Regions from separate parts of the Paenibacillus sp. YPG26 genome, predicted to be linked through region 2. Evidence: predicted binding sites of a transcription regulator. Region 2 holds the regulator's gene; the other holds the start of a gene.
The links. The regulator NrdR, encoded in region 2, represses ribonucleotide reductase genes. The targets are predictions, from matches to a motif close to AACACNATATATNGTGTT.

Region 1 (11,389 bases), 180 kb from region 2:
CATCAGCTGCATGATGACAGAGATACCCTTTGACACTGCGTGTGCAGAGGGTATTTGTCATGTGTGTGAGCAGGAAGCGGCTAGATAGGGCTCAGATGCCCGTTCTGCATGCCTTGCTCAACGCCTAAATAGGCTCTCATCCGGCTGGGCATCTCACTTCTTAACGCAGACCAGGGGATGTTCATCTCGCCGTGGTAGCTGCGGCATACATACCTGGCTTCAATTCCTTGACTTGCCTGCTTAACCTCGTAGATTCTGATCTTGCGTTTCGTGAGTTCATTCTGGATTCCGGTCATCACCACCGCGACCCTGTCCGAACCGCTGCGAATCATATCCACATATACCTGAGGGCTCTTAAGAACGCCGCTGTCTATAAGTATCCGGGAATCGCGCTCGAAGACTTTGCGTATAAATGTGAGCATCAACCAGCTCTTGATCAAGCTGAGCTCATCTGTATTTATATTTGGAACAGCCATAGATATCACCACCCTTGATGCGAACTTATGTTCTTATTTTAACCAGATTATTTGATGAATATCAATGGGGAAGAAAAAATATAAAAAGGTTGTTGACTTGGTTAGACTTCCATGATAAGATATATCTTGTCGCCGCAGAGAACATCTTCTGCAAGAGACAATGAGCGGTCGTGGCGGAATTGGCAGACGCGCACGGTTCAGGTCCGTGTGGGCTAACCCCCGTGGAGGTTCGAGTCCTCTCGACCGCATTAATGTTAATAAGAACAGGCCCTACAATTACTAATTGTAGGGCCTGTTCTTTTAATATGTAGATTATCATGAACCGGGAATTGATCGTTAAGCAGCAACGCGCAGTTCTACGAACCTCATTACGGGTTTATTTTGTCCAGCTATCAACCTATTCCTGAAAGCTCCTGTTTTGCCATACATATTTGAACTCTTAAGCTCACACAATGAAGGGACCAAATGTGCCAGGCAGGAGGAGCAGGTTATGAATAGACTCAAGACAAAGGGCGTTTCAAAGGGTATAAGCCGCAGAGTGGCAATGGTTCTAACATTGGGTGGGTACCTGCTGGGTAATCCTGCATCGGCATATGCGCTGACGGATACAGGTTATACGATACCAGAAGAATCCGTTGTTATGTCTGACCCAGTAGGAGAGGCCCAGAACCCGAAGGTTCAGCCTAAGAAGAAGCTTGCTGTCATTATCGATGATCTGGGCAACAAGATGGAGGGGACTGATGAAATCTTGTCCATGCCCGTTAAATTGACGGTAGCGGTCATGCCTTTTCTTCAGACCACGCAGCAGGATGCGAAGCGGGCTCATGAGCGGGGTTACGATGTGCTCGTTCATTTACCCATGGAACCGAAGCAGGGGAAGCCGGAATGGCTCGGACCCGGGGCTGTTCTGGCTAAGCTGCCTAATGAAGAGGTACGGAAGCGTGTGGAGGCGGCGATTGATAATGTGCCTTATGCTGTAGGGATCAATAACCATATGGGATCCAAAGTGACGGCGGACGAACGCATCATGTCCATCGTATTGGATATCTGTAAAGAGCGGGGATTGTTCTTCGTGGACAGCAAGACCAATCATCAGTCTGTCGTCGGCAAGCTGTGTGAGCAAAAGGGGCTTCCACAGGTGTATAACCATATCTTTCTGGATGATGTCGCAACTGATGATCATATTTCCAGGCAGATCGGGAAGGTATCCAAGTGGCTGAAGAATCATGAGAGCTGTGTCACCATTGGCCATGTGGGCTCGGGAGGGAAGAGAACTGCCTCCGTACTTCGGCATTCGATTCACATGCTGAAGCAGGAGGCGGAGTTCGTAGGTGTCAGTGATTTGGCCCGGGAGCGGTCTAAGCCGGATTTTATAGTTCCGTGAAATACGCCATAATCCCGGCTACGATCGCTTTAGCTACTTCCATCTGCTCTGTGGGTCTGGTCAGCATAGCCCGGTCCTCAGCATTGCTTAGGAATCCGGTCTCGACGATCACGGCTGGGGATTGAATATGATTCAGCAGGTAAAAGGGTCTGCCGAGCGCAGGGGATGAACGGGTACCGAACACCGTGTTCAGCTCATTCTGGATACTCCAGGCTAGGACTGCGCTCCTGCCTTCATTTTGGTGCAGAACCAGGGGCCCTCGCTGGGTCCGGCTATGGGCCCAATTCAAATGAATACTTACCACGATAGAGGTACTCAGCTCGTCACTGAGCCCTTTTCTCTGGGCAAGATCGCGCCTGTGTCTGGAGCGGCTGTTCAGCCACTGGTTGTCATCACTGAGCGCGTAGTCTGCGGAGCGGTTCAAGGCAGCTGCATAGCCTTTGCTCTTCAGCAGGAGATACAATTTGCGCGAGATGTCCAGGTTGATGTCCTTCTCCAGGATTTCTCTGAATGAGGTTCCCCCGTCCACTCCGCCATGGCCTGCATCAATCAGAATAACAGGTTCGGGGAAAGCATGCCGGGAGAGCCTCTCCATATCCTGGGGATTGGCGTGTATCCGTTGTGGAGATATCCAGACCGTAATTAGCTGCAAGCCTATCAGAATTGAAATTAATCGCCGCATGTTGCTCACCTTTATCTTGGTTTCTTTTACCTCTATCTTGGCCTAAAGAGCAGGAAATGATGTATGACCCTGCGAATCGGATAGCTGGTGAATAAGAATGTGGAGTGAAGAGCACAATATAACTAAAAGATTGCAGCAGGGAATTCTGTCCTGTGTCTAGAAGGAGGGATCGTCATTATGGCTAGTGGCGATGAACTTGTGAAGATAATTACCGAGAAGGTTGTCCATTTTGTTGAGACACCTAAGGAAGTTCGCAGACAAGAGCAGCGGAATCAACGTGAGCCCTGGACTCGTAAATGGTTCGGCATGATTCCTCTTGCCATTGAGATGTGGTGGGGGAGCAGGCCGGATCCGCTCCGGAAGGAACGCCGGCGGAAAAACTCTTCACACGAATTTTAATTCTCTTATCAAAACCAAACGAAGCTGATACCGTCAGAGGGATCAGCTTTGTTTGGCGTCTGGCCGTGGCTTGCAGCTTCTGTGCTGTGGCAGGATAATCAAGGACCCTCTGCATTATAGAACTCTCCCATGCTCTCTAAAGATATCAGGGAGATCCATCGGACCGAATCACTGTGAGTGGAGATTACATAAAGGCTATCGGTTGTGGGCCCGTCCCAGTGCTGAAATCCGTTGATAGAAAGAGAAGTGGAATAAGAACGGTCTGACCCTCTGGAGGCGTAGATCAGCTTTTTCTTGTGCTTGAGATGCTTGATAAAAGAGCTTGTATTCACCTGCAGCGCCTTCTGATTCATCCACGCAATGTTCTCATAAGTATCGTATGCGGGTGCGGTGACTACCGATTTCATTGGAACGGTGACCATGCTGCCGCTGTGGATCAGCCTAGAATCAGATGCCGTCATAAGGGCCGGCTGCTTCTTCCAGGCAGTATCTGTCCCGGGCAGAAGTTCTCCGCTAACCGCGTCGAAATATCTGCCCTGCTCAGGCGAGCTTTTGGCACAAATTCTCCATTCGGCCAGGGCAGGTCCCGCATACAGCTTCTCGATCCGAAGGTCAGAATCTTCCCCAAGGCCCCTGAACAGAGTGAGCGCATGCTCGAGCGACTTGGCGGCGAATGGAGACTCGTCTCCCAGCCCATATTCGATTAATGCGTAACCACCATCCGGCTTGGCTCCGATAATCAGGTAACCTCCTGAGGGAGAGGAGGTGCTTCTGAGTGTAATGAGCCAGGCATGGGTACCCGGCCCGAGCGGCTCGGCGGTGAAATCAGCTTTTTTCCAGCTCTGAAAAGGGCTCTGTTCCGACAATGCACCCAGAATATCTTGTATAAATTGATTCAATTCAGCAGGAGCTTCAAGCTTCTCTATTGCTTGACCAGATTGAAGAGAAGGGGCTGCATTAGAAAAGGGGCTGGCTATGCTTAAGGTCCCCCCGAAGAGCAGGGTCATACATAAACTGGTACGAAAGAGCTTGTTCAGACAACTCTTCATGGATTAGAACACCTGCCTAATTTGGTTTAGTACTAAGTACTAGCGAGTACTAGCGTTCCTTGTGGTTGGAAGTCAGTGTACCTATTGTAGTGAAACAGCCGGCAGAAGACTGTTGCAACCTGTCGGGACAAGCTTGTCGCCGGCTTTCTATTTTTGCGATGTTTTATCGATAATGCTCATTTCGTCCGGCATGCTCCTGCCGCAGATGAAATATGCCGCAATTAATGGCAGTTACCAGGATACGCGGTTCATACTGCCAGCGAATCTCCTCCCGTCTTGCTTCATACTGCTCTCTCGCTGAGTTCCTTTTCTCCTCGTCCTCCTCGAGCAGGAGATCTTCATAATAAGCATCGATTAGCTCAAGCTCCTCTTGAAGCCGTTCAGCTGCTTCAACTGCCCAGCTTGAATCGAGTTCACTTAGCTTGCTCTGTAGTGAGGCTTCCAGGGCATCTCTGGCTTCTGCGGGAGTCATGGAGGAGGGTTCAATGTGGACATTCTCAGGTAATCTTGGCACAAGAGATCTGGTACTCAGCCGATCACGGAAATGAAAATCTATCTTCTGACTAACCAGGGATATTCCCATGAAATGCAGCTCCTCCCGCTTCATATCACAGGCAAATTCTACTTTGAAGCTTATGCCCAACCACGGCTCGTATGCCGCTGGGAACAGCGTGGCCCGTTGTCTGGGGCCAGCGTCCTCGAACAAATAGACACAGCTTCCCCCGCGCCGGGCCGCCGTAAATATCTGCTGCAGGCGAGGGCTTCCAAAGTGCAGATGCTCCCGGTGTATTCGGCCTGGACCTACATTCGGAAGCGGACGCACCACTCCGAAGTATCTCCCAAGAATGCTGTCCTCCGTCTGTGAAGGAGATGAACTAGCTGCTGCTTCGCCGGATGTAATTAGAGGCTTGTTCAGCTGCGTATGGAGAGCGGCTCTCCGCGATTCATTCGCCTGGGCTGTCTTGGCGATTTCAGCCTGCTCATATTTCTCAGGGTCAAAGACGAAGAGGAACGACATGGTCTCCGGCTCTGTGTTAGTCCGTTCGATAAAGCCCCAATAATAAGGGCGGCCTGTAAGCTCCTTATCGGCCTCAGGCGACAGCTTGACCATTACATGATAAGGAGACTGTTCAAGCACCTGGCATTCCATGCTCTCCAGGTAGGTGAGGACATATTTATGGATTTGTTCTGTAGTCATCGTCATTTGCGGATCAACCTCCTAAGAGCTGCTCTAAGTTACCTTCATCCTTGTCAAGGAGCGTGTCATCCATGGCCACATCCTGTTTGATGGCACCCAGAGAGCTTCCAAGCGACTCGACCTGCTGCTTCAGATCGTCTTCACTTTCTGATTCAAGCATAATCTTGTACAGACTCTTCTCGAGGGAATGATTCTTCTCGAAACGTTCCAATATGACATCCAGACTGCCAATTACCGTCTCGAACATGTTGATCTTCTCATGCAGCAGGTTCAGGATATGTTCTTCAATCGTTCCCTTCGTCGATAGATTATAGATCTTCACATCGTTCTGCTGGCCAAGTCTGTGAACGCGTCCAATCCGCTGCTCTACCCGCATTGGATTCCAGGGAAGATCGAAGTTAATCATGTTATGGCAGAACTGGAGATTGATCCCCTCCCCCCCAGCCTCGGTAGCAATCATGACCTGGGCACGCCCGCGGAACAGATCCATCATCCAGTCCTTCTTGCCCCGGTTCATCCCGCCTCGATAAGGAACGGCATTCAGTCCACGGTCGCGGAAGTAGTTAAGGAGATATTCCTGGGTCGCGCGGTACTCCGTGAAGACGATCACCTTTTCATTCATCTCCCGGATAAGCTCCATGGTTTTCTCAGCCTTTGTATTTTCTTTGATGGCCTTAATCGCATGAACCAGTTCCCAGATCTGATCTCTGACTGGTGAGTCGGGCGCCAGCTTCTTGGACAGATTGACGAGGGTGACGAACACGGCATCCCGGCTGCTGCATACTTCCCTTTGGAGGGTAACCAGTGAGAGCATGCTGCTGAAATTTCCGCCGGAAGCCTGGTATTGATTTTTGACAAAAGAGGTTACTCCGTCATACAGCGCCTTCTCGTCCGGTGACAGTTCAAGGGGGACGTTGCGTACCAGCCGTTTGGTGAAATTCAATTGGCCCTCGCCCCGGCGGTTACGGATCATGACCTTCGCCAGCTCAGTCTTAAGCTGATCTTCATTCTTGGCCACGCGTTTATCCACCACAAAATTAGCCGAGAAGTCACCCTGCCTGCCAAGCTGACCCGGCTTAAGCAGATTGATAAGATTGAACAGCTCGTCCAGATCATTTTGTACCGGGGTCGCGGTAAGGAGCAGACAGTATTTTTTGCGGAGCTTCAACATGAACTGATAGTTGGTCGTCTTTTTGTTCTTGAGCTTGTGGGCTTCATCGACAATAACCAGGTCATATTCCTGTCCCAGCAGTATCTCCCGGTGTGGATCCCGCTTGGCGGTGTCCATGGAAGCAACCACAATGTCAGAGTTCCAGGAGTGGACCTTTTTCTGGGCAGTTGCCGAGATTCCGAACTTGGAATTCAGCTCTCTGACCCACTGGAGAACAAGCGATGCGGGAACAAGAATAAGAACCTTGCGGACAAGTCCACGAATTAAATATTCTTTGAGAATAAGTCCGGCTTCTATCGTTTTGCCAAGTCCGACCTCATCGGCCAGAATGGCCCGTCCTCGCATTTCAAATAACACTTTCTTGGCCGTATCCGTCTGGTGTGGCAGGGGCTCGAGCCCATGCAGATGCTTCAAGCACTGCATCTCCTCAAATTCGGTTACAAGCCCTGCTTCCTCCGACTGGATAGCGAGGGAGAACAAGCTCCAGTTATCCCAGGGTCCGCCTTTATTCAGTCTGGAGTCCAGCTGTTCAAACCAGGTTCGGTCAAACTCGATTTTTGGAAAAAGATCAGGATCAGGTTGCGTTCTCATAAGGCTGTAGCCTTCCTTTCTCGGATGCTGATTCTGGCAAGTATAAGGTTAGAGATAATTTCTACTGGTAGTATGTACGAAAGTAGTCTTGTTCATAACCGGCAGCAATAGAGATAGGGCGAACAGAATGGCTTGGGAAAGCAGGGGCGGATCAAGCGGCTGTGTGGAATAAGAGATATGACGGAGATCACAATTGTCCGATATGTCGTATAGTATGATGATGATTATGCACAATATGTTGTGGTATGTTGCATATTTGGGTAGAGGAGTTATATAGTTCTGGTTCTCACTATGCTTTGTAGGGGGTCATTTATTTCATGGATACACACAATCACAAAAGGCTAGAGGGCTTGAGTGAAAAAATATTTTTGGATCGTTATGCCTGGAAGAACGCGGATCCGGGTCAAGCGGAGATTGGAGATACAGTTCTTGTACTGACCAAGGACGACCCTAAATTCCCGGCCAAGGAAGTTGGAGAGATCATTGCCAGACAGGGCAATATTGTAACCGTTAAGACACGCAGCGGTGAATTAGTGGATTCAGATGTAGAGCTGCTTACACTTAATATAGAGAAGACTCCAGAAGAGATGTGGGACCGTCTGGCCAAAGCCATGGCTTCGGTTGAAGCGACATCCGAGCTTCAACGGGAATGGGAGGGCAAGTTCCGTTCATTGCTCGATGATTGGAAGCTTGTTCCGGGCGGAAGAATTGCAGCAGGAGCCGGGGCCAGTGAGGAACTCACCCTGTTCAACTGCTACGTTATACCTTCTCCCAAGGATAGCCGGGGCGGAATTATGGAGACTCTGTCCGAGATGACAGAGATTATGGCCAGAGGCGGCGGTGTGGGGATTAACCTTAGTTCTCTTAGACCGAGGAGAGCGGTAGTTAAAGGCGTTAACGGATCATCCAGCGGGGCGGTGTCCTGGGGTGGCTTGTTCAGCTACACCACCGGATTGATTGAACAGGGGGGCAGCCGGCGTGGAGCGCTGATGCTAATGATTAATGACTGGCATCCGGATGTGCTGGATTTCATCACTGTGAAGCAGACGATGGGCCAGGTTACAAATGCGAATTTGTCCGTATGCATCAGTAATGCCTTCATGCAGGCGGTAAAGCAGGACCTGGACTGGGAGCTAGTCTTCCCGGATACGGCGGATCCCCGTTACGACCTTGAATGGGACGGTTCTCTGGATACCTGGAAGGCGGGCGGCGGCAAGGTAATTATTTACCGTACGCTGAAAGCCCGTGAGATCTGGCAAATTATTATGGAGTCCGCATGGAAATCGGCGGAGCCAGGTGTCGTATTTATGGAGTATTACAATCAAATGTCCAACAGCTGGTATTTTAATCCGATTATTTGTACGAATCCTTGTGGAGAACAAGGGCTTCCCGGCTGGGGAGTATGTAATCTATCCTCGCTGAATCTATCTAAATTTTATGATGAGACAAGCGGAGATGTAGCCTGGGACGAGCTTGCTCTGGCCACACGCTATTCCGTGCGCTTCCTGGATAATGTGATCGATAAGACTCCTTATCATTTCACGGAGAATGAGGAGAATCAGAAGAATGAGCGCCGGGTTGGACTGGGTACTATGGGGCTTGCCGAATTAATGATCAAGCTCAAGGTTCGTTACGGCAGTGCAGAATCCTTGGAGTTCCTGGATCGGCTGTATGGCTTCATTGCTAGAGAATCCTATCTCGCTTCAGCAGATATTGCCGAGGAGAAGGGTTCATTCCCCGCCTTTGACGCCGGTAAGTATTTACAAAGCGGATTCATGAAGGAAATGGTGAAGGAATTCCCGGAGGTTGGCGCAGCTGCACAAGGCAAAGGCATCCGGAATGTAACGATTATTACCCAGGCCCCAACGGGAAGTACAGGGACTATGGTGGGTACATCTACAGGGATTGAGCCCTACTTCGCATTTAAGTACTACAGACAGAGCAGGCTGGGCTTTGACGAGCAGTTCGTGCCAATCGCACAGGACTGGATAGATGAGCATCCGGGAGAGGAACTGCCGGATTATTTCGTCACCGCGATGGATTTATCTGCAGAGGATCATATTCGTGTCCAGGCTGCGATTCAGCGGTGGGTGGACAGCTCCATCTCCAAGACGGCGAACTGCCCGGCTGATTTTACGGTAGAGGATACGAAGCGGCTGTATGAACTAGCCTTTGACCTCGGCTGTAAGGGAGTAACGATCTACAGGGACGGAAGCCGGGACGTTCAGGTGCTGCAGACCGAGAAGAAGGAAGACATCACAGATGAACAGGCACGCAGAGAAAAGCTGAAGCTTGACCTTCCCGCATCCGAAGGCTTGGGATTAAATGCGGATCAGCAGATGAGCAGCGAGCCAGGGCATGGACGAGCCGGGGAGAAGCAGGCTGTGGATGAGGAACTGGAACAGAAGATTGCTCAGCGGGCTGCTGAACAGACCTCCAAGGCTTCGGATAATCTGCTTAAGCTGAAAGGGCAAGAAATTGAGGGATTATTGAAGCAGGGTCACTCAACCCCAAGCAGCGTATCATTGTCCAGCAATAAGGTAGTTGATAAGCAGTATAAGAGCCGTCCTCAAATATTGAGAGGCGCTACCTATAAGATGAATACGCCGTTCGGTATGGCTTATATTACGATCAATGATCTGGATGGTATACCGGCGGAAATCTTCCTTAATGTCGGCAAAGCGGGTTCGGATGTATTCGCCATGGCCGAAGCATTGGGCCGTGTATGCTCCTTATTCCTGCGCTACGGGGATCATGGGCATAAAGTTGAGCTGCTCATCAAGCATTTGAAAGGCATTGGCGGTTCCGGTGCCATCGGCTTTGGAGCGAACCGGGTGGAATCTATCGCGGATGCGGTTGCCAAGGCTTTAGAGACGCATGTTCAGCAGGAAGCGCAGCAGACTGAGAGCAAGTTCTTAGCAGATCCGGGTACTCTGGTAGGGGAATTGTTCAATGAATATGAGAATGAAGTGGGAGCGACAGCTCACACGTCAAGCTTCCCAGAAGGCTCCCGTGATCTGTGTCCTTCCTGCGGATCTGCATCCTTGATTAACATGGAGGGCTGCCGTACGTGCAGTCATTGCGGGTACAGCAGGTGTTCTTAACGAATTGGAATTAGGCTTGTGGGTAACGAGATGGAGTAGAGATAGTTAATTAGATTATGGAGCAGCCCTGCCCTGACAGGAGCTGCTCCTTTTTTATTCCACTGTCAGTCCTGTTTAACTAAGGCTGATCATTTGTATGCTCACCCACCCGCCACGGATTGCCCTCACTATATGTGGCGTGAACTGGACTCTCGTCTACAGCTTTTCACAACTTGTTTTACTACCAACGATCAGGTATATTAGGTGGAAATCAAGCCGGTAGAATAAGAGGTAGCTATGTCGACAATTAATGATGTTGCTCTAAAAGCAGGAGTGTCTGTTACCACGGTATCCCGGGTTCTTAACAATCGGGGATATATTAGTGAGGCTACGAGAAAAAAGGTTTTTAAGACGATGGAAGAGCTCAATTATCAGCCTAATGAAATTGCCCGTTCTCTCCTACGCAAACAATCAAATCTAATCGGCCTCATCATTCCGAGCGTATCCCATCCCTTTTTCAGTGAGCTCACCAATCATATCGAGTATTATGCATACCAGAACGGCTGGAAGGTGCTTCTCTGCAACTCTCATATGGATCCTGTAAAAGAAAAGGACTATATTGGGATGCTTAAACGCAATCGGGTTGATGGAATTATTATGGGCAGTCATACACTTGAGATCGAAGAATACCGGAATCTTAATTCACCCATCGTTACCTTTGACCGGCAGATAGACAACGAGATTCCGTTCATTTCTTCGGATAATTACCAAGGCGGAGTGCTTGCGGCTGAGCTGTTGATTAGCAAGGGCTGCCGTGCTATCGTACACGTATGCGGTAACCTTGAACTGGCCATGCTTGCCAATTATCGCAATGACGGTTTCAAAGATACAGCTGAGAAGCATGGTATTCAGCACACCACAATCCAGACGGATATGAATGTATTGGATTCACAGCAGTACAATCAGATTGTTCAGAAGATGCTTGAGGAATATCCTGAGGTGGATGGCATTTTTGCCAGCAGTGATATTATTGCCGCTTGTGCGGTGAGAGAATGCTTCGCCCGAGGAAAGAGGGTGCCTCAAGATATTCGAATAGTCGGCTACGATGACATTGATATGGCTGCCTGGTTTATCCCAGGAATCACTACTATTAGGCAACCTATTGAGGCTCTCGGGAGCCTGGCTGTAGAGCTCATTCAGAAGCAGTTAGAAGGAGTGGCCTTTGAAAAAGAGAACTTGCTTCCCGTTGAATTGATAGAGCGGTCTACCACTTGACTCGAGTCTAGCCCCATCCCTATGGATGGGGTATTGGTTCGGATAGGGGTTATTAAATAGCCATATGTCAATCGTTTGACA
Region 2 (11,389 bases):
CCCTTGGAATCCGCAAGCTTCGAGATCATGGCCAGGTCGCTAACCAGCCCTTTCAGGAAGCCTTCAGTGCCCGGCGTCGCTTGATTATCGTACTGATCCATACCCAGAATATCTACATAGTCATCCCCCGGATAGGTCTCCAGGTATTTGGATGCAGACCCGCTAAAGGTACCGTTCGGTGAATATACATAGAGCAGATTGTGAACATCTCTAATATCGCGTAGATATTCAACTGTATATCTGAAGATCTCCACATATTCACTCTTGGTTGTGGTCATATTTCCCCACCAGAACCATCCGCCACTCTGTTCATGGAACGGACGGAACAGGATTGGAATCAGCTTATCATTATCATCCTTCAGATTAATGGCGAGGTCAGCAACCTGATCCAGGTAAGCATTGAACTCATCATTCTTATCTCCGCCCGGCAAGATATGCTCGACAACACTGCCCTTAGTATCGTTGAAGCTTCCGCCCGTTACAAAATTCGGCATATGCGCACTAAGTGTTATAATTCCGTTCTTTGCATGAGCCTTCTTCATCAGATCAGCCAAGTTCTCCCGGCTCTTAACAAGATCGCCTTCAACACCCGGCTTCTCTTTCCCTTCCAGGCTAAGCGTATCCCATCCATATACAGCCGGCATGTCACCTACCGAGTTCAAGACATCCGACTTCTCGCCGGAGATGGTGGCCTCATTGAAAGAAAGCCCTACATCAGTGGAGTGCTGGTGTCCGAAGAGCACCTGCTTTCCACGGGTATCCGACAAATAAGTGAACAAAGAACGTGTAGTATCTGAAGCCTGGGCATCTACCAGATCCAGGGTATTCAGAACAGGCCCACTTCCCCCTCCATTATTGCCACCATTATTGCCACCATTGTTGCCACCAGTCCCTGGAGCTGTACCGCTTACACCTCCGGAAGTTCCTCCGCTGCCAGCCACCACCTGACCATTATTGATGCTAAAGTTTCCAATCACGCCTGGCTTTCCGTTCACTACTACATTACTGGCCTGAAGTGTCGACTCCGTAATCGTTCCTTTGGAATCAATCGTACTGCCTGCAGCCGTGTTCAAGACTTCAAGCTTCTTGATGGTCGTTCCGCTGTCCGCGGTCAGATTCAAAGCTTGATTAGCAACAACGTGATCAATGGCAGTGCCTGCTTTGAGCTCCAGCTTGGACTTACTACTTGCAATTAACTGCCCAATTGTACTTGTGCCTGTAGCGAGCACTCTTACACTGCCTTCCTTACGATTTACTTCAACATTGCCGAGTTTGGAGTTATGTACAACAACCGTATGATCTCCCCCACCGGCAACAAATGTTGTTCCTTGCACCGTTACGTTATCGAGTGTAACTTCACCATCGGCAATCCCGGATGCTAAATATAAATTCCCGCTAATCGTCGTATCCTTTAAGGTTATTCCCTCATGGTTAATAACCACATTTCCTTGAATGCTGCCGCCTTGAACAGTTCCGGGAGCCGAATAATATCCTGCGACAAGCTTGTCTATTAGCGTAACCAGCTCGGCCCGGGTGATTGGAGCATGCGGCTTGAACGACCCATCCGGGTAACCGTTTACAACTTTAGTTAAAGCATCAACTGATTCTTTGGCATAGGCAGCAATATCTTGTTGATCGCTAAAAGATGCCGGATTCGCACCCTTGAGCACAAATGCCCGAGCCAGCAAGGTTACAGCATCCTGCCGTGTGATCTGAGTATTCGCTCGGGCTTTATTGTTCTCAAAGCCTTGATAATATCCGGCTTTCTTCGCGATGGACAGGACATCCGAATACCAGGCATCTGCGGATACATCCGAGAAGGACACGCCTGATTTCTCATAATAGCCGAACACCTTGTTAAGGATAGTTGCAAATTCAGCTCTGGTGATAGGCTGATCCGGGCGGAACCCGCCATCTTGATAACCACGGACCAAGCCGTTTGATTTCCACTTCTCGATACTCGCATTAGCCCAGTGTGTACTGGATACTGATGATACGGCAGTTCCATTTCCTGAAGCGGCATAAGCTGAGCCCGAAGTTGACAGCATAGAGACAACCAGAAGAGCTACAGTGGATGCGGATAACATTTTCCCTTTCTTCACGAACATACCCCTTTCAATACGATCCATTAAGTTAACGGTAAACTTACGAAGATTTTATATTGACAGCGCTTACTAGTCAACAACGGAATTAAAAATTAGTTAATTTTTCACAATTTCCGTAAAACAACCTCGTTTCAGCGCTTCGATATGAATTGACATAAAGATTTTAGGCATTTAGAATTAAGTTATTAAAGTTATCGTTTACTTTACTTTCAGGAGGTGTGATTTCTTTTGCAAAAACTCAAACAAGAAGTATCTCAAGAATTGCACGAACACATCCTGCCCTTCTGGTCTGCTTGTATCGATGAGTCCCATGGCGGATTCTATGGCGAAGTGAATTACGAACTTCAAAGCAATAAGGAGGCAGACAAAGGGGGAATTGCCACTTCCAGAATTCTGTGGGCTTTCTCTTCTGCTTACGTCATCACGGGGAACGAGAAGTACCTTCCTTATGCCACACATGCTTATAAATTCCTGCGGGACAAGGTTATTGACTCAGAATTCCGCGGTTTGTACTGGATGGTCGATTATAAGGGAGACCCTACAGACACCAGAAAGCACGTCTATACCCAATCTTTCGGTATCTATGCTCTTAGTGAATATTACAAAGCCTCCAAAGATCCGGAAGCACTTGAGCTTGCCAAAGAACTCTTCCTCTTGATCGAGGATATCGGCTTTGACAAAGAGATTAATGCCTACAAAGAAGAATTCGACCGGAAGTGGACAGAAACTCCAAATGAGATGCTCAGTGAAAATGGGGTTATGGCCGACATCACGATGAACACGCATATTCACGTTTTGGAAGCGTATACGAATCTCTTCAAAGTCTGGCCGGATGCCCGGGTAAGAGCTGCGCTTGAGAACTTGCTTGAGATCCTCTACTCCAAGATCTATAATGCCAAGACCAAGTATCTGGGCGTGTTCTTCGATAAACAGTGGAACTCCCTCATTGATCTCAAGTCATTTGGCCATGACATTGAAGCCAGCTGGCTGATCGATCAGACACTTAGAGCGCTCGGCCTTGAGAAGCCTGAATATATTCAAATGGTGGTCGATATTGCTTACAATATCGCGGACCATGCCATGCAGGAAGACGGCTCCATGATGAACGAACAAGAGAACGATCATCTGGACAAGACACGCATATGGTGGGTTCAGGCAGAAGCTATCGTAGGCTTCTACAATGCCTATGAGCGGACCCAGGATCCAAGGTTCCTGGAGCTTGCGGACAACCTCTGGACTTATATCAAGAACAATCTGATTGATAAGCGCACAGGTGGAGAATGGTACTGGTCTATCGCGCCGGATGGGACACCAACACCAAGAGAAATTAACGGCGCGTGGAAATGTCCATACCATAACGGCAGATTTTGCCTCGAAATTATCGAAAGGGTGAACTAATACAATGATACATCCCAAATACAAAGAGGTTCTTGCCAAGCAGGAACAATTAATTACCCGCAAGAACGAACTGAATGAAGAATTCTACAACGGAGTATATGACCGTTATAAGTACCCTGTGATTACCCGTCACCATGTACCTGTTCACTGGAGATTTGATCTGAACCAAGAGACTAATCCCCACTTCATGGAGAGACTTGGAATTAACGCTACGCTGAATCCAGGCGCTATTTATTTTGAAGGTAAATATTATCTGGTTGTCAGAACTGAAGGTCTTGACCGTAAATCGATCTTCGCCTTGGCCGTCAGCGACAACGGGATTGATAACTTCCGCTTTATCGATACTCCGCTGACATGGGAAGATATCGATGCAGCCGAGACGAACATGTATGACATGCGTCTGGTCCTGCATGAAGATGGATGGATCTATGGCATCTACTGTTCTGAGAGCAAAGATCCGGAAGCCGCTCCATTTGATACTTCAAGTGCTGTTGCCCAAGCCGGCTTTGTCAGAACGAGAGACCTCAAGACTTGGGAGCGTCTGCCGAATATCCAGACTAAGTCTCCACAGCAGCGTAACGTTGTGCTTCACCCTGAGTTCGTGGATGGTAAATATGCCTTCTATACTCGTCCACAAGATGGATTCATCTCTACAGGCTCTGGTGGCGGTATCGCATTTGGACTCTGTGATGATGTTCTGAATCCGGTCATCGATCGAGAGGATATTATTGATGAGCGCAGATATCATACCGTATATGAAGTGAAGAACGGTCAAGGTCCAGCTCCGATCAAGACCGACAAAGGCTGGATTCATGTCGCTCACGGTGTGCGGAATACGGCTGCAGGCCTGCGTTATGTACTGTATACCTTCGCTACAAGTCTTGAAGATCCAACGAAGATTATTGCGAAGCCAGGCGGACACTTCATTGCTCCTTATGATGATGAGCGTGTCGGCGATGTATCGAACGTAATCTTCTGCAACGGGGCTGTGGTGAACGAGAATAACGATGTGTTCATCTATTATGCATCCAGTGACACACGTATCCATATTGCGACTACAACTATTGAGAAGCTGATCGACTATACCTTTAATACCCCTGAGGATCCTTACCGTTCTCTTGATAATGCCCTTCAGCGGAAGAGCTTGATTGAACGCAACGAAGCCTTGCTGAACAACAACTAATTGAAATAACAAAAAAGCAATTGAGGGTCCTCCCTTCAATTGCTTTTTTATGTGCTGGTCCACAGTATGAGAAAGCCTCACATCTTACTGCTTGTCGCATAACTCAAGACTTAATTCTTAGTTACTGGAAGATGTCCCAGCCGCTCATACCAAGGCACTTATCCCTAATCCCTATTGTCTTCCCATCCATCCTCAGTCCTCAGTATAGCTAGCCGTTCGCTCCTGTACTCTTGGACAGCAGACTGTTAAGCTCCTTCATGAACATATTGATATCCTTGAACTGACGGTACACCGAGGCAAAACGGACATAAGCGACTTCATCGACGGGATAGAGCTGCTCCATCACCAGCTCGCCAATATAACGGCTCTCCACCTCGGCGTTGGCGGTATGACGGAGTGACCTTTCCACTTCCGATACCATAGTCTCAAGCTGCTCGACTGAGACAGGACGCTTCTCACAGGCACGGATTAATCCGCGCAGCATCTTATCCCTGCTGAATTCTTCCCGGCTTCCATCCTTCTTGACTACAATCAGTGGAGTCTCTTCCACCATCTCGAATGTAGTAAAGCGGCGGCTGCACTGCTCGCATTCTCTTCTACGACGAATAGAGCGATTATCATTGGCAGGCCTCGAATCCAGCACCTTTGTCCCCAAATAATCGCAATAAGGACACTTCAAATGAACACTTCCTTCTTCTCTAATATTCCCATAATATTCATGCTGATTGCAGTAATGAGATTGCAAGTCACGAGACATAATAGTTGTACCAACCGGAGGGAGGTGAACAACAATGGCTCAAAACAACAACAGCAGCAGCAATAATCTGGTTGTAAGACAAGCTTCTGGAGCTCTTGAACAAATGAAATACGAAGTTGCTCAAGAACTGGGTATTTCTTTCCCACAAGACGGTTATGCAGGTAACCTGACTTCCTATGAGAACGGTTCAATCGGGGGTACGATTACTAAACGTCTGGTGACTCTTGCTGAACAACAACTGGCTGGACAATTCCGCCAATAGTACTCTTCTTAAGATGAGCATTCGGGCAGGGGAACCTGCCCGGGTGCTCTTTTTCACTCATGCTGCGCAAGTCTCCTAGAACTCCTTATAAATGCTTACATACTGCTCGTAGTAATGGGTAACCCGCTGAACATAATGCCGGGTCTCCCCAAAAGGAATGTCTTTGGAGGTGTCAAGATGGCCATCCCACTTTCCACTCTTCAGCCAGCTCCTCACCTTCGTCGGGCCCGCATTATAAGCTGCAATGACCGCGATCTGATTGCCGTCGAATTGTTCGTACAACGACTTCAGGTACCAGCTTCCAATCTGTATATTTTTATCCGGCTCTTTCTTCAGGCTATCAAGCGAGACATCTTCAAAATTTGCTTTGTCGATGACCCACTGCGCTGTGTCCGGCATAATTTGCATAACTCCGAGCGCCCCTTTGTGCGACTCCTGATTGGCCTTGTAATTCGTCTCTACACGGATAATAGCCGCAATCATGAATGGATCAATCTGATTCTCCTGGGCATATGCCCTGATCTCGTCTTTGTAGTGAATAGGATAGAACAGCTTTAGCCATCCACTATTGAAGAAGACAAGCAACGTGAACCCCAGGAACAATAAAAGCAAGACTCTCTTCTTACGCAGCCACTTCATAGCAAGCCTTTACGAAGCAAGTATTCATCAATCTGCCGCTCAGTATACTCGATCCCCATACTATTATCAATCACGACATCAGCCTGCTTCCGCTTCTCTTCGATATCCATTTGCGCCGCGATTCGGGCCGAGGCTTCTTCCTCCGTGAGTCCATTCCTGCTCATTAACCGGCTTAGCTGCAGAGCCCGGGGGATATAGACAACCATAATCTCCTCAAAGGAAGATCCCTGACCCGTCTCATAGAGAAGCGGAATATCCGAGACAACAAGGCGATCCGGGTATTCCTGTTCATAAGCGGCAGCCCGCTTGCGCATCTCCGCACGAATAGCAGGATGGGTAATGCCTTCTAGAACCTTTCTCTCCTCTTGGTGTGTAAAAATATGCTCTCCCAGCTTCTTCCGGTCCAATGTCCCATCAGGCAGAAGCATAGCTTGTCCGAAGTGTGCGATGACGGCTTCCAGTACGGGATGGCCGGGCATCATCACCTCTCTGGCTACGACGTCCGCATCGATCAGCAGCGCTCCCCGCTTCACAAGCATTTGCGAGACCGTACTTTTCCCGGTTGCAATTCCACCGGTCAGTCCGATATTCATTTCTTCACCTCATTATTGCTTCTTCTTATCCTTCTTGATCTCGATCAGCTGACAGCTTGGACAATAATGCGTTCCCCGTCCCCCAACAACAGACTTCTCGACAGGAGTGCCGCATACTACGCATGGCGCTGCCTTGCGCCCATATATCCGGAGCGAATGCTGGAACATGCCCATCTCTCCTTGTCCATTTACATAAGACTTGATGGATGAACCGCCTGCTTCCACCGCCTCACTCAAAGTGAGCACGATGGCCTCATACAGACGGATGAGCTCCTCCTGATTCAGATCATTACACAGTCTCTCGGGATGAATACCTGCCCGGAACAGAGCCTCATCCACATAGATATTCCCCAGCCCAACCACATATTCCTGATTCAGCAGAGCCGGCTTGATCTTGGTCTTACGGGATGCAATAACCTGCTTGAATGCTTCATAGGTAAAAGACTCATCCAAAGGCTCCAGTCCAAGCTTAAGCAGCGGCTTCAGCCCAAATTCTTCGCCAGGAGCGAACAAATGCATCGTACCGAACTGCCGAACATCCCTATAACGGAGCTCGGTCCCATCTGTGAAATGGAAGATCACATGAGTATGCTTCTCCACAGGCTCACCATGGTTATATACCCCGTACCTGCCTTCCATCCTCAGATGGGAGACAAGTACAAGCCCGTCCATAATGATGCGGAGAAATTTGCCTCTTCGTCCAACTTCCACTATAGTGTGGCCTTGAAGTTCAAGCCTGAACTGCTCTATATCATCAGGTCTCTGGATAATCCTTGGCAGAGAGACCGTAACGTCATGAATAGTCTTGCCTGTAATCAGCTGACTAAGTGTTCTTCTGACTGTTTCTACTTCCGGCAATTCCGGCATCCTCAATCACCTCGGGTATTTCCTGATTGTTAGGGTACATCCATCCTGTATCTGCGGCTGTTACTTCGCTTCATACCAGTTAAGCCCACTGCTCACTTCAGCTTTAAGCGGAACAGACAAAGACAGCGCCTTCTCCATCGTCTCCGGAACCAGCTTGGTCATGATCTCCAGCTCATCTTCCGGCACTTCGAACACAAGCTCATCGTGTACCTGCAGAAGCATGCGGCTCTTCAGCTTATGTTCTCTTAAGGTATCACTCATCAAGACCATAGCCAGCTTGATAATATCCGCCGCAGTTCCCTGAATCGGGGTATTCATCGCTGTACGCTCGGCGAATGAACGCAGGTTGAAATTCGAAGCATTAATCTCCGGCAGATACCGGCGGCGTTCCAGCAAAGTCTTAACATATCCGTCGCGCTTCGCTTCCTTGACGATATCGTCCATATACCGGCGAACCCCTTGGAATACCTCAAAATACTGGTCAATGAACTTGGCCGCTTCTTTGCGTGTAATGTTCAGATTCTGGGATAGGCCATAGTCGCTGATTCCATACACGATTCCGAAATTAACAGCTTTCGCGGAACGGCGCATATCCGAATCCACCTGATCGGCGGGCACACCGAACACATCGCTGGCCGTCTTCGTATGAATGTCCATGTCATTCACGAACGCTTCCTTCAGCCGTTCATCACCTGAGATATCCGCCAGAACACGGAGCTCGATCTGGGAATAGTCTGCCGCCAGAATATGCCATCCGGACTCGGAAGGAACGAACACCTTCCGGATCTTGCGTCCTTCTTCCATTCGGATCGGGATATTCTGCAGATTCGGGTATTGGCTGCTTAGCCGTCCCGTAGCCGCAATGGTCTGACGGTAATACGTATGGACCTTGCCCGTCTCCGGGCGGATCTCTTTGAGCAGACCTTCCACATAAGTCGACTGGAGCTTGGTTAACTGGCGGTATTCCAGGATCGACTGCACAATATCGTGATAGGGCGCGAGCTTCTCCAGCACTTCAGCATCCGTAGAGTATCCCGTCTTGGTCTTCTTGATTACCGGAAGTCCAAGCTTGTCGAATAGAATTTCACCCAGCTGCTTGGGCGAGTTAATATTGAATTCCATACCGGCCAGCTCATAGATATGCTGAGCCAGTCTGCGGATCTGGATCTCGAACTCTTTGCCAAGCTCCTGAAGGTCTTCACGGTTCACGGCGATGCCCTGCTTCTCCATGTCTGCTAGAATACGGGACAGGGGCATCTCAAGCTCATAGAACAGACGGTTCATCTCGTTCTTCTCCAGCTCCTGCTCCTGAAGCGGAATAAGCTTCTGGGCGGCTGCCGATTTATGAGCTAAATGAAGGCTCAGCACCCCGGTATCGGGCACCTTGTATTTCGCTCCCTTGCCGAACACTTCATCATCCGGAGCCAGGAAGGATAATTCATACTTGGACGCCAACCCGCTTAGCGTCTGGTTGTTCTCGGTTGGATCCAGGAGATAGGCTGCAAGCTGAATGTCAAATGCCGCTCCCTCAAAAGCGATCCCCTGCCAGTGAAGAGCCAGGTCGATCCTGTGAAGATCATAGCCCTTCTTGGGAGCCTGGGCATCCGCAAGCCACTGCCGGACAGGCTCGCCCGCCTGCTGCTTCAGCAGTTCAAAGGGAATATAGTAATGGTTCTCCTTGGATGATAGAACAAGTCCGATGATATCCGCATGATGAGGATTATCCCCGCGAGTCTCGACATGAAGCACTTCAATCTCTCCGAGCTTGGCAGCAAGCGCGTCAACCCCATCCACATCAACCACCGTGACGTCAATGGGCTCGGCCGTCTGTGCCTGACCTGAACTTCCTTCGCCCGGGTTCGGACCCGCCGCATAGGATAGGCGCTCAATCAAGGATTTGAACTCGAGCTTCCTCAGCATCGGAGCCGCCTTTTCTTCCTGAATCCCGCCGAATACCATGTCATCCCACAGATGCTCAAGCGGCACCTCGCGGAAGATCGTGGCAAGCCGCTTACTCATACGCGCATCTTCAGCGTGGTTAATGAGGTTCTCCTTCTGCTTGCCCTTTAGTTCATCCGTACGTGCAAGCACCTCTTCCACAGAGCCGAATTGATGAAGCAGCTTAAGCGCCGTCTTCTCGCCAATACCCGGTACACCGGGAATATTATCTGAAGTATCCCCCATAAGCCCTTTGAGATCCACAATCTGAGCTGGAGTGAGGCCATAGCGCTCCTGAATCTCCTGTACGCCGTAAGGCTCCACTTCGGAGACCCCTTTGCGCGTTAATGAGACCTTGACGTTGTCCGAGACGAGCTGCAGCATGTCCTTATCTCCAGTGACAACAATAACCTGGCGTCCTGATTCATCTGCCTGTCTGCTCACCGTGCCGATAATATCATCCGCTTCGTAGCCCTTAAGCTCAAACCGGGTTATTCCGAAGCTATCGAGCAGCTCCTTAAGTATAGGGAATTGTTCAGAGAGCTCTGGAGGTGTCTTCTCCCGGCCTCCTTTATATTCTTGGTAGCCTTCATGCCGGAAAGTCTCTTTCCCCGCATCGAAAGCCACCATGATATGTGTGGGCTGTTCCTCCTGAATCAAACGCAGGAGCATATTCGTGAAACCGTACACGGCATTCGTATGCATTCCACTGGAATTCGTAAGCGGAGGCATCGCGAAGAACGCCCGGTAAATAATGCTGTTGCCATCAATCAGAATCAATTTCTCCATACTGCACCTCGTTCCTTTGTACTACTGTCTAACTCTTATGATAACACAAGGGCTGTCCTATTAAGAAATTAAAAAGAGCGCCAGATTTCTCCGGCGCTTCACGAGTATAAGATTCTATTATTGATTAAGATCCGGACGCTGCCCTGTAGCGAGATATACAGCGCTCTCCCCAATGTTGGTGGCATGGTCGGCAATACGCTCGATGTAGCGGCCAACCAGAGTCAGCAGCATCGCCTGCTGCACATTGTCCGGATTTGCCGTCATAAAGGCATACAAATCACGGATGATCTGACTGTACAAATGGTCGATTTCATCGTCATCCTGAGCCATTTTGTAAGCTAGATCCGTATTCTCATCCAGGTAAGATTCCAAGGATTCCGCTACCATAATGCCCGCAAGCTCCGCCATCCGCGGAATATCAACCAGAGGCTTAATCAATTCCTGACCGCCGATTCGCAGCGTTACTTTGGCAATGTCAACCGACAGATCGCCCATACGCTCCAGATCGCTTGAGATCTTGAACGCCACAATAATCCGGCGCAGATCCTTGGCAACCGGCTGCTGGGTAACAATCAGACGGGAACCGATCTCCATAATCTGCTCTTCCATAAGATTGAGCTCGGCATCCCTCTTAATAATGACCTCCGCCTTAGCGATATTCGAGGTCTGAAGTGTGTCAATAGCCCCTTGGAGCGCCTCCTGCACGTGGTCACCCATCGCGCGGAGCAAGTTCCGCAGCTCCTCCAGGTTTTGATCAAATTCTTTTCTACGTATCATGAACTAGAATGCCTCCTTCTACTTAACCAAAACGACCGGAAATATAATCCTCTGTTCTGGAATCCTGCGGGGTTGAGAACA

Region 1: LDO05_RS12720 (adenosylcobalamin-dependent ribonucleoside-diphosphate reductase) is a predicted target of NrdR. The motif match lies at 7,178-7,195, and genes of this name have one in related genera.

Annotation. Positions count from the first base shown of each region.
Region 1 is NZ_CP084530.1:2,710,098-2,721,486, reverse strand. It holds gene LDO05_RS12760 (YhjD family protein) at 81-476, opposite strand; tRNA gene LDO05_RS12755 (tRNA-Leu) at 641-724, shown strand; gene LDO05_RS12750 (divergent polysaccharide deacetylase family protein) at 967-1,860, shown strand; gene LDO05_RS12745 (N-acetylmuramoyl-L-alanine amidase family protein) at 1,847-2,542, opposite strand; gene LDO05_RS12740 (YqzE family protein) at 2,720-2,941, shown strand; gene LDO05_RS12735 (hypothetical protein) at 3,040-3,990, opposite strand; gene LDO05_RS12730 (YqhG family protein) at 4,154-5,194, opposite strand; gene LDO05_RS12725 (DEAD/DEAH box helicase) at 5,202-6,950, opposite strand; gene LDO05_RS12720 (adenosylcobalamin-dependent ribonucleoside-diphosphate reductase) at 7,268-10,054, shown strand; gene LDO05_RS12715 (LacI family DNA-binding transcriptional regulator) at 10,331-11,308, shown strand.
Region 2 is NZ_CP084530.1:2,886,339-2,897,727, forward strand. It holds gene LDO05_RS13600 (glycosyl hydrolase) at 1-2,102, opposite strand, end outside; gene LDO05_RS13605 (AGE family epimerase/isomerase) at 2,334-3,503, shown strand; gene LDO05_RS13610 (glycoside hydrolase family 130 protein) at 3,508-4,686, shown strand; gene nrdR (transcriptional regulator NrdR) at 4,895-5,365, opposite strand; gene LDO05_RS13620 (alpha/beta-type small acid-soluble spore protein) at 5,478-5,705, shown strand; gene LDO05_RS13625 (lytic transglycosylase domain-containing protein) at 5,781-6,344, opposite strand; gene coaE (dephospho-CoA kinase) at 6,341-6,937, opposite strand; gene mutM (DNA-formamidopyrimidine glycosylase) at 6,950-7,804, opposite strand; gene polA (DNA polymerase I) at 7,865-10,531, opposite strand; gene phoU (phosphate signaling complex protein PhoU) at 10,649-11,308, opposite strand; gene pstB (phosphate ABC transporter ATP-binding protein PstB) at 11,331-11,389, opposite strand, start outside.